DNA from 2 places in the Photobacterium sp. S4TG1 genome. Region 1 is predicted to be linked to the other one. Evidence: predicted binding sites of a transcription regulator. Region 1 holds the regulator's gene; the other holds the start of a gene.
What was found. The regulator CRP, encoded in region 1, controls carbon source genes, mostly activating them, when cyclic AMP is high. The targets are predictions, from matches to a motif close to TGTGANNNNNNTCACA.
Positions count from the first base shown of each region.

Region 2: the regulator CRP is predicted to act here: its motif matches at 1,737-1,752, upstream of rppH (RNA pyrophosphohydrolase).

Region 1 covers NZ_JAYXUH010000008.1:143,137-148,951, reverse strand. Annotated here, with positions in the region: gene VXS03_RS11700 (hydrolase) at 1-803, shown strand, start outside; gene VXS03_RS11695 (YheU family protein) at 882-1,094, shown strand; gene VXS03_RS11690 (phosphoribulokinase) at 1,246-2,115, shown strand; gene VXS03_RS11685 (OsmC family protein) at 2,182-2,586, opposite strand; gene crp (cAMP-activated global transcriptional regulator CRP) at 2,970-3,602, shown strand; gene VXS03_RS11675 (hypothetical protein) at 3,786-3,980, shown strand; gene VXS03_RS11670 (DUF1338 domain-containing protein) at 4,073-4,867, opposite strand; gene astD (succinylglutamate-semialdehyde dehydrogenase) at 4,908-5,815, opposite strand, start outside.
Region 2 covers NZ_JAYXUH010000007.1:75,774-81,588, forward strand. Annotated here, with positions in the region: gene VXS03_RS10555 (sigma-54-dependent transcriptional regulator) at 1-470, shown strand, start outside; gene mutH (DNA mismatch repair endonuclease MutH) at 494-1,159, opposite strand; gene rppH (RNA pyrophosphohydrolase) at 1,905-2,429, shown strand; gene ptsP (phosphoenolpyruvate--protein phosphotransferase) at 2,474-4,732, shown strand; gene VXS03_RS10575 (sulfite exporter TauE/SafE family protein) at 4,770-5,573, shown strand; gene VXS03_RS10580 (thymidylate synthase) at 5,676-5,815, shown strand, end outside.

The DNA.
Region 1 (5,815 bases):
TATTACATGGTTTAGAAGGCAGCTTTAACAGCCCTTATGCTAATGGCTTATTAATGGCAGCCAAGCAGCAAGGTTGGCTTGGGGTCATGATGCATTTTAGAGGGTGCAGCGGTGAATTGAATCGTCATCCACAAAGTTACCATTCTGGTGATATTAAAGATGTACACTTTTTCATTCACTGGCTACGTCAACAATTTCCACAGCGCCCATTTATGGCTGTTGGCGTCTCTCTTGGGGGTAATGTATTGATTAATTACTTAGCGACCTACCCTGATAATAGCGAACTAATTGCAGCTCAAGCAATATCACCACCATTGAACCTTGCTTCATGTTCTGATCGTATTCAACAAGGATTCTCACAAGTTTATCAACGCTACTTACTCACCTCTCTCAAACGTACCGTCGCTAAAAAAATTGACCGTCAACCTCACACAATGCCCATTAATCACCAACAACTGGCATCAATTCGTAGTGTGTGGCAATTTGACCAAGCGATAACAGCACCATTACATGGTTTCAAAAATGCGAATGACTACTATCAACGTTGCAGTGGCTTAAAACAATTAACGAACATTCGCAGTCCTTTACGTATTATTCACGCCAAAGACGATCCATTTATGAATAACGATGTTATTCCATCACAGCCTTTACCCTTCAATATTCGTTATGATTTATCCACTACAGGTGGTCATGTTGGTTTTATTTGTGGCAGCTTACTCAAACCCCAATTTTGGTTAGAGCACACAGTGCCAGAATGGTTTCAACACCAACTCAACTCGCATCAATCACAGCCACTTAAATAATTAATGGCTGACTTTCTTTATCGTGAATTTTAAGAATATACTGCAGTTATTATTTCATTAGTCATTTAAGAAGTTGTAATGATTATTCCTTGGCAAGACATCGCACCAGAAACATTAACCAACCTTATTGAGCAGTTTATTTTACGAGAAGGTACTGATTATGGCGAAGTAGAGATCAGCCTCAGCGATAAAGTGGCTTATGTTCGATGCCAACTACAATCAGGAGATGCGGTGATTGTATTCTCTGAATTACATGAATCAGTGGATATTAAGCTTCGCAATCAAATGTGATCAGCACGTTATTGTAGCGATGACCATTAAAACTTGCCTTCAGTTGCATTTTTATCACTTAATACCGACATTTTAGCAAACCTGTAGTAACATTTATGGTTATCCATTATTTGTTATTAAACCTGTGTTAATCACAACAACAAGGTGAGTTATGTCGGTAAAACATCCTATTATTGCAGTCACGGGTTCATCAGGTGCGGGGACGACCACTACCTCTGAAGCCTTTCGCAAGATGTTTAATATGATGGACATCAACGCTGCATGGCTAGAAGGTGATAGTTTTCATCGCTTCACTCGCCCTGAAATGGATTGTGAAATTCGTAAAGCTAAAGAGCAAGGTCGTCATATCAGCTATTTCGGCGCTGAAGCCAATGATTTTGAACAATTAGCCTACTTTTTCGAGCAATATGCTCATGACGGCAGTGGTAAGTTTCGCCGCTACTTACATACTTTTGATGAAGCAGTACCTTACAATCAAATGCCTGGTACTTTCACCCCTTGGCAACAGCTCGCTGAAAATACTGATGTGCTATTTTATGAAGGATTACATGGCGGTGTGGTTGATGGCGAAACTAATGTTGCTCAGCATGTTGATTTACTGATTGGTATGGTGCCTATTGTTAACCTAGAGTGGATTCAAAAGATTATTCGAGATACTCGAGATCGCGGTCATTCAAGAGAAGCTGTGATGGAATCAATTGTGCGCTCAATGGATGACTATCTTAATTACATCACTCCCCAATTTTCTCGCACCCATATTAATTTTCAGCGTGTTCCAACCGTTGATACATCCAATCCCGTTAGTGCCAAAGGTATTCCAAGTTTAGATGAAAGCTTTGTTGTGATCCGTTTTCGAGGCTTAAAGAATGTTGACTTTCCACATCTCCTAGCGATGATTCAAGGTTCCTTTATGTCACGTCACAACACTCTTGTCGTTCCTGGGGGAAAAATGAGTTTTGCGATGGAGCTGATTATGCGACCGTTGCTTGAACAACTTATTGAAAATGGGAAAATAGCATGAGTAAACACTACAACCAGCGATATTAATAAACGGTTACTAATATCAGCAACCGTCATCGTGGGCGAACTATGCCACAACAATTTCATAGCTGTGACTCATTTCAACACCCTGCCCCAGCATTAAACAAACTGAACAGTATTTTTCAAGCGAGTCAGCCACCACTTTGCTCACTAACTCACTACTTAAATCATGACCAGTAACAATAAAGTGTAAGTTTGCATGAGTGAAAATTCGTGGTGCTTGCTCACGACGCTCAGCAGAAAGATTTACTTCACAAGCCGTGATCTGCTGCTGTAAATCCTGTAAACCACTAACGACATCCACAGAACTACAACCTCCCGTAGCCATCAGTACCAACTCCATTGGGCTTGGGGCTTTTTCACCACCGTTACCATCTAAAACAACACTGTGACCTGAAGCTGATTGGCCAACAAAAGTCATGTTTTCTACCCATTTCACACGTGACTGCATTTTTATATCCTTTAGCTATATTATTTAAAAGTTGAGCTTATTTTTGTTGATAATTCCATCGATGTAAACGTTATTTATTTCGCCTAATGCTAATTGTGTTGCATATTTCTATTGCTAGAATTAGAGAGTAAAACCACTTTGAAACAGCGCTTTTGGTAACTAAGTCACAACGATGTGATCATGTGCACACTTATCTCTCATAAATGAGCGGGTCATCGAGATCAATATCAAGAAAAAGCCCCAAAAAAAGGATACACTCTAAACCAGTTTAAGTTAGCTCGCAGCCCATCAGCTGAGTGAATAAACCCTGCCAACACACAGTTTTGTCGAGTTATCTTTACAGAACATATTGTTGGGCAACATATGCAGAGGAAGTTAGTAATATGGTTCCAGGTAAACCGCAAACAGATCCAACTTTAGAGTGGTTTCTTTCCCATTGTCACATTCACAAATATCCATCAAAGAGCACGTTAATTCACGCAGGTGAAAAAGCAGAAACTTTGTACTACATCGTGAAGGGTTCTGTTGCTGTATTAATCAAGGATGAAGAAGGTAAGGAAATGATTCTTTCTTACCTAAACCAGGGCGACTTTATTGGTGAACTCGGCTTGTTCGAAGAAGACCAAGAACGTACAGCTTGGGTTCGCGCAAAAAGCCCTTGTGAAGTTGCAGAAATTTCATTTAAAAAATTCCGTCAATTAATTCAAGTTAACCCAGATATTCTAATGCGTTTATCTGCTCAAATGGCATGTCGTCTACAAGTGACAAGTCAAAAAGTTGGTGATCTTGCATTCCTTGATGTTACAGGTCGTATTGCACAGACATTATTGAATCTTGCAAAACAACCGGATGCAATGACACACCCTGATGGCATGCAAATTAAGATCACTCGTCAAGAAATTGGTCAGATCGTAGGTTGTTCTCGTGAAACAGTCGGCCGTATTCTTAAAATGCTAGAAGAGCAAAATCTTATTTCTGCTCATGGTAAAACTATTGTGGTTTACGGCACACGCTAATTATTATAGCGATACCGTGATCACCGATGAAACCGCAGCTTATACCTGCGGTTTTTTTTTTCTCTGCATTTCCAAAATTACCTCCATAAAACAATCATTGGCAGCGTCAGTATTACTGTTAAAATTTAATTTGTAATAACACCCATTTGTGTTACATTTTGCTCACAAACGGATATTAAATCAATGATGGCCAATATGGATATTGAACGCTTTTCTGCGAATAGTTTCACCACGGTACCTGGCGTATTAACCACTCAACCCACGACGATTGAAATGACAGGGTTTAGTGATAGCCGCTGTTATCTCGAACAACAAACAGGGTTACGTCGCTGCCCTGCAGATGAATCAGGTGTTTGGGCTTCACCATTAGATAACTAGCCTTATGACAGTGCTTATATGCTAAGCACTGTATTATGTTAATTTGCCTATCGACGGTCTTTACGGCAAATACAACGGCACATCGAAATATACTAGCGATCCGTACTTTCAAATATTTTATTTGCAGAATCAACAACAAACCCTTCATATAATTCGCCATTCGCTTGAGGATAGCGTTTAGCAAATTCATAAAAACCACCTGGGATATTATGAATGCCATCACGAAAGCTGACTCCAACCTTGTCAGCCATAGTTGCTGATTGCTCTAACATAACCTCGGCATTGCCTTTTATCTCACCACCTGCTTGATTAATGACAAATTGATTATGACGCAATAAATGATTGACCTCTTCAAGGTTAGCAAACTGCTCTAACTGATTAATATTGACCGTAAAATGATTCGCACCAAAACCATGGGCCGCAACCCATGCCGCATATTCACTTTCTGCGGCTAAGAACTGGTAGGTTGCAAAATCAAGTTGCCACGGACGCCCTCTATAAACAAAATCAGACTGATGAAAATAATCATCACCCACCTGATCAAGCAATGCCCGTATTGCACGCTGCAATTCAGCGGAGCACCCAGCTAGTTGTAATTCGCTAATAAAGACCTTTGGTAATAAAGGATTGGCATGGATAAATGATTCGGCATACAGTTTTTTAGCACTAAAATGATATTTTGCCTGCGGTTGGTATCCTAAAGCAATAAATGGCGCAGCAAGCACTGCTAATCCACACTTAGGTATTCCAAAACTGCGCAATGCAATATGATCATTGAGTAACGTCGTGTCCTCAGTTAACAACTGCTGTATCTGTACCGCGGAGGGGCATAATCGTTGACTATAATCGTGCCATAAACCATCAAAAAGTTGTGTTATAGATTCCATAATCAGCCTGCTTATTGAAAGCATTATTACTTACTAAACCTTAGTTCAAGCTCACTCCTGGCGCTAATTGGGACGGTAATTGTAATTGTTCCCCTTCAACTGATGCCATTGGATAGGCACAATAATCCGCTGCATAATAAGCACTTGGACGCAAGTTACCTGAAGCACCTGGGCCACCAAAAGGCGCATCGCCACTCGCCCCCGTTAATGGTCGATTTCGATTTACAATCCCTGCACGAATATGATCAATAAAATACTGCCATTGCTGCTCATCGGTTGAAATTAATCCTGCAGCTAAGCCATAGCGCGTTTGATTAGCACTTACCACCGCTTGAGTAAAATCAGTATAACGACAGACCTGCAATAACGGCCCAAAATATTCTTCATCTGCAAGCTCACTGATCGCACTAACATCGATAATCGCCGGTGTTACAATTGCACCGTGCCCACGGGTTGCCGTTAATAAAGCAATTCCACCAGCGGCAAATAATTGCTGCTGATGTGCCATAATTTGATCCGCTGCAACGGAAGAAATTAATGGTCCCATAAACGGTGCCGGTATTGCTAATGGATCACCGACCTGCAATTGTGAAGCAACAACAACTAACCGCGCTAATATTGCATCGCCAGCTTTTCCAGTAGCGATATATAACCGCCGAGCACACGTACAACGCTGCCCTGCACTTAAAAAAGCGGATTGAATAATGGCATATACTGCCGCCTCAATGTCGCCATACTCTTGACCTACTACCAATGGATTATTGCCTCCCATCTCCAAGGCCAACATGGTTTGCGGCTGCCCTGCAAATTGTTGGTGCAGTAAATGTCCGGTGTATGCACTTCCTGTAAATAATACGCCTGCGACTCCTGTTGCCATCGATAATGCGGCTCCTGTTGCACGCCCACCTTGCACTAAATTTAGAACACCATCAGTAATACCGGCTTGCT
Region 2 (5,815 bases), on a different contig from region 1:
AGTTATATTTTCGTTTAAATGTTGTCTCAATCACAGTACCACCGTTACGTGAACGCAGTGACGATATTATTTTTTTAGCTGAATTTTTGTTATTAAAATATGCGCGCCAATACAACAGTGTTGCTAAATCTTTATCAGAACAGGCTCAAGCAATGTTATTGCAATATCCGTGGCCAGGTAATGTGCAGGAGCTTATTTGCCAAATTAAACGGGCGGTATTGCTAGCTGAAAATAAATGCATTGAAGCGGATCAGTTAGATATACCTCGTTTAATGGATGATAAATTAAGTTTAAAAAAAGTACGTGAAGAATCTGAGCGAAATGCGTTGTTAACTGTATTAGAAAATAACAAAGGGCAGATATCGGCAGCAGCACGTGAATTGGGTGTCTCTCGAGCGACGATGTATCGATTGTTAAATAAGCATCAATTAATTCCGCCGCCACGTTGTTTTCGTCAAAGCCATGCATGATGAATGCGCAAAAATTTTTGCGGTTAAATAAAGTGTTGTTGTAGTAATTGCGCGGTAAATTGTTTTTTTAGATAGAAACCACGTGGTAAGGTTTTAATGGGCTGACCATTAGCACCATAAGCTTCTGTGAGCACTTTACTGTTCGCGGCTTTAGGACGTAATTGCAGGACCTCACCATGACGAGCAGTGATGGTCTCTACTTGCCCTAATACGATCATGTCCATTAATTCTTCCCAATCTTGCTGTAATTGTGCTTCTTCTTCAGCACTTGGACTCCACAGTAATGCTGAACCGACATGACGATCTTCAAGCGGAATATCTCGCTCTCCTTCAACGGGCACCCATAACACTCGCGCAAGTTTCTGTCTGATATGGCTATTGTGCCATTGTAACCCTTGCACACCAATTAAAGGGGCAACACAAACAAACGTCGTTTCTAGAGGTTTCCCCTGATAGCTGATCGGTATGGTTTTAAGTTCAATACCAAGCTCCATAAAATCGGGAACCGGTTTGCTGCCAGCGGTTGCACCGAGGTGCCACTCTAATAATTGACCAACCCAACCTTTATCGCGCTTAAGATTCGGCGGAGGAATAATACCCGCGATTGCTGCTAATTCGCCGAGAGTCATACCTGCCAATTGTTGGGCTCGATTGAGTAATTCAGCTTCTGTTTTTGGCGTTGAACGCATGATTTTTATATTCATAAAGTGTCGTGATAGTCAGTTATATTCAATTTTTTACCGCAATTAATACTATCATATTCGTATGGGGTGGTGGGGGAGGATCGGTGTTGATCATTAGATCTCAATTGGGGTTAAGGTTGATCATGACCGCTAAATAGATGTTATAGCAGGGTCTGATGGTTTTATTATCAGCGACAGGTCGATGTTATTTAACACGAAGATTAAAATAAAAAGATATCCACAGCTTTTTTTTTGAAAATATTTCATTGTAGTATAACTGAGTATCTATACAGTGATAAGTTGCAAAAATAACCATTATGATGCGGTGTTGTTCACAGTGATAGGGGGGGAATTGTGAGTAACGTCATTATTGGTTGATATTTAACCGATCGTTTTTTGGTGATGTGAAAGTTGTCTTTATTTTATTTTATTATAGAGTAGTTTTTTATTTATCTTTATGTTTTTAAAGCTAAAAAAAATCATTATTCTGTTTGTTATTATATGTTGTTAAGGTGCTATTTATTACTTAAAACGGCTTTTTTTAGGTTTCTGCACAAATCTATCCACAGAAAGAGTGAATAAATGTGGGATATGTCTCATTTGACTGTCTGTAAAGTAATCAGTGTGCAAAGTTATCCAGAATATGGTTTTTATTGTGTAAAACTCGGCGATATTGATGAATGTTTGTTTACCGATCACGTCTACTATGAAAAAATCACTATTAATAGATATTTATACTTGAGGTCGTCCAGTGATTGATGGCGATGGATACCGCCCTAATGTAGGGATCGTTATCTGCAATGGCCATGGCCAGGTATTTTGGGCTCGACGATATGGACAACATTCTTGGCAATTTCCGCAAGGTGGCATTGATGAAGGTGAAACCCCTGAACAGGCTATGTATCGTGAATTGTATGAAGAAGTAGGGTTAACCAAAAAAGATGTCAGGATTATTGCGTCAAGCCGACACTGGTTACGTTATAAATTACCGAAGCGTCTTGTACGGTGGGATTCAAAACCTGTTTGTATCGGTCAAAAGCAAAAGTGGTTTTTGCTGAGTTTGGAATGCGATGAGTCCAAGGTCAATATGCAGCGTGGTGTAACACCTGAGTTTGATGGTTGGCGTTGGGTAAGTTATTGGTACCCAGTAAGGCAAGTTGTCTCTTTTAAGCGTGATGTATATCGTCGAGCATTAAAGGAGTTTGCAGCTGTTGCTATGCCATTTAAAGAATGGAAAGAACGTAAATTTAAGCGCATTAAAAACAAACGCAATTAGTAAGTAGAGGTTATTGGCTCACAGGGAACAATTAAAGGCTCGTTATGCTGACACAGCTAAGAGAAATTGTTGACAAGGTTGTCAGCGCTCACACATTGATTGATGCATTAGATCAATTAGTCTCAAATACTACTTTGGTAATGAAAACCGATTGTTGTTCGGTGTACATTGCTGATCATCAGCGTCAGGTTTATACCCTGATGGCGACACAGGGACTGAATAAATCTCGACGGCGTATTAGCTTGCGCTTTGATCAAGGGTTAGTAGGATTAGTGGGCCAACGAGCTGAACCATTAAATGTCGCTGATGCTCGAGTACATCCCCGCTTTAAGCATTTACCAGGGATCGGAGAGGAATCTTTTCGATCCTTTTTTGGTACTCCCATTATTCATCAACGCCAAGTTCTCGGTGTTATTGTTGTTCAGCAGCGCGAGCAACGTGAATTTACTGAAAGTGAAGAATCTTTTTTAGTCACGCTCGCTGCTCAGTTGGCGGGAATTTTAGCGCACGCTAAAGCACAAGGTATGTGGTTTGAAAAAGGGCATCGACTTCATCTAACCGGATCGGCTGCATCAAGTGGTGTCGCGATTGCCAAAGCATGGTGGGATGACACACAACCATTGTTAGAGCATGTGGCACCAGCATCGTGTTTAGATTGTCATGCAGAACAAGAACGCTTAACTATTGCGATAGATTCTGCCGGTAAAGAATTTAGGCGGTTACGAAAGCGGTTTGATAGCGATTTACAGAAAGAAACCCTCGCCATTTTTGACTTGTTTAGTCACCTTCTCAATGATCCTTTGTTACGTAAGGATCTCAAGCGTCATATCGAAGGGGGAGATCAAGCTGAATGGGCGGTGAGACAAGTCGTTGAGACTTATTCTAACCGCTTTGCCAACATGAAAGATCTTTACCTTAAAGAGCGAGCGCGTGATATTCGAGAGTTAGGGCAGCGGCTATTATATTTTTTATGTGATGACAAGCCTAATGAGCAGCAGTGGAATGAACCCATTGTATTATTAACCCGTGAATTAACAGCAGCAATGTTAGCTACCGTACCTGCTGGAAAATTGGCAGCAGTGGTTGCTCAAGAAGGCGCGGCTAACTCTCACGCCGCTATTTTATCGCGAGCCTTGGGTATTCCGACCATTATGGGGGTCGATTTTACGCCTCAAACAGTACATAGCAATCTGGTGGTCGTTGATGGCTATCGTGGCGATTTACTGGTTAATCCTAATCGGCATGTGTTGGCTGAGTATCGCCGTTTATTACGCGAAGATGATGAACTTGAAAAGATCGTTGAATGCGATCAACAACAACATGCAGTAACCAAAGATCAGCAGCGGATCATGGTACATATTAATGCCGGATTAAGTGCAGACTCGCATTTAGCATTAAACAAAGGTATTGATGGCGTCGGTTTATACCGCACTGAAGTCCCATTTTTATTGCAGCGTAGCTTTCCCTCTGAAGAAGAACAAATTAACCAGTATCGCGCTATTTTGCACACTTATCCCGACCAACCTGTGGTTATGCGAACATTAGATATTGGTGGTGATAAACCATTACCTTATTTATCCATTGAAGAAGATAACCCGTTTCTTGGCTGGCGTGGCATTCGGTTTACGCTTGATCACCCTGAAATATTTATGATTCAAGTACGTGCCATGCTGCGAGCAAGTATTGGGCTGACTAATTTAGATATTTTATTGCCGATGATTTCGGGGATAAATGAACTCGATGATGCTAAAGCCATAATTGAACGAGCATATACCGATGTCGCTCAAACGGCATTAGCGGCAGGACAACAGCTGCATAAGCCTCGAATAGGTATCATGATTGAAGTGCCGTCGATGTTATATCAATTGCATGCTTTAGTTGGACGGGTCGATTTTATCTCAGTGGGGAGTAATGATTTAACCCAATATTTATTGGCCGTTGATCGTAATAATGCGCGGGTAGCGAGTGTCTATGATGCGCTTCACCCCGCAGTTTTACATGCCTTAAAACATATTGTCGATAGCGCTAAACGGTATCAATTACCTGTGTGTGTCTGTGGTGAGTTGGCGGGCGATCCTGTTGGAGCGGTGTTGTTAGTTGGTATGGGATATCGTTCGTTGAGTATGAATGCGCGTAATGTTGCGAAAATTAAATATATTTTACGGCATATTAATGGTTCAGATATGACATCATTAGCAACTCAGGCGCTACAAGTTGATGTTGCTGATGATGTTCGTCAATTAACGACAGCATTTATTGAACAATATCACCTAGGTGGTTTTATTCGTGCGGGTAATAAATAACGGTGGTGTAGTGTGAAAAAATGTGTGGGTGATTATGATGCATGAAAGCGTGATGTGGCTGTTTTTGATGTGTTTAATCTTAGGCTCCGTGGTGGGGGTGTTAGCTGGATTATTGGGCATTGGCGGTGGCTTGCTAGTGGTACCGGCATTGGTATGGCTATTGCCTAAAATAGGTATTGAACCTGCAATGTTAATGCATATTGCGTTAGCAACCTCATTAGCGAGCATTGTGATGACATCAATGGCTTCTGCCCGCAATCACTTTAGATTGGGAAATGTTGATTTTTCAGTGGTTAAAGTGTTGGCGCCTGGCATTATTATTGGTGGTCTTGGCGGCAGTGTGGTGGCGGAATTAGTGCCTGCGCAGTATTTGCCAAAAGTGTTTGCAGTGATCGTATTGCTGCTTGCTCTACAAATGATGTTATCGTTGCGAGTTACCCATTCTCGACCACTTCCGAGTCCGCTGGCATCAGCGATTGGCGGTGGTGTGATTGGCTTATTATCCAGTTTAGCAGGTATTGGTGGCGGGTCATTAACTGTGCCATATTTAAGCTATTTTGGCATTGAAATGCGACGGGCTATTGGTTCGGCTTCTCTGGTTGGGTTCCTGATTGCCATTTCAGGCATGATTGGTTTTATTTTTGCTGGTGTCGGTAGTGCTAATTTACCGGCATATAGCCTGGGCTATGTATATTTACCTGCATTAGTAGGGATTGCCGCCACTTCAATGATTACCACTCGCTATGGTGCGGCATTGGTGACGCGTTTACCAACAGCAACGCTTAAAAAGCTGTTTGCGATATTGCTGCTTATTATCAGTATTAAAATGTTCTTGAGTTGATATCGGCTAGATTTAATTTTGTTATCTTCTGATAGAATTAAGAGTAACGACTTTTAGACGCCTAGCTTTTGCTAGGCGTCATTAATTTAACGGGTAGGACAAATGAAACAGTACTTGGCGTTGTGTCAGCGGATCGTTGATGACGGTGTGTGGATTGGAAATGAACGAACTGGCAAACGTTGCCTGACAGTGATTAATGCTGATTTAACCTATGATGTTGCTAATAATCAGTTTCCACTAAT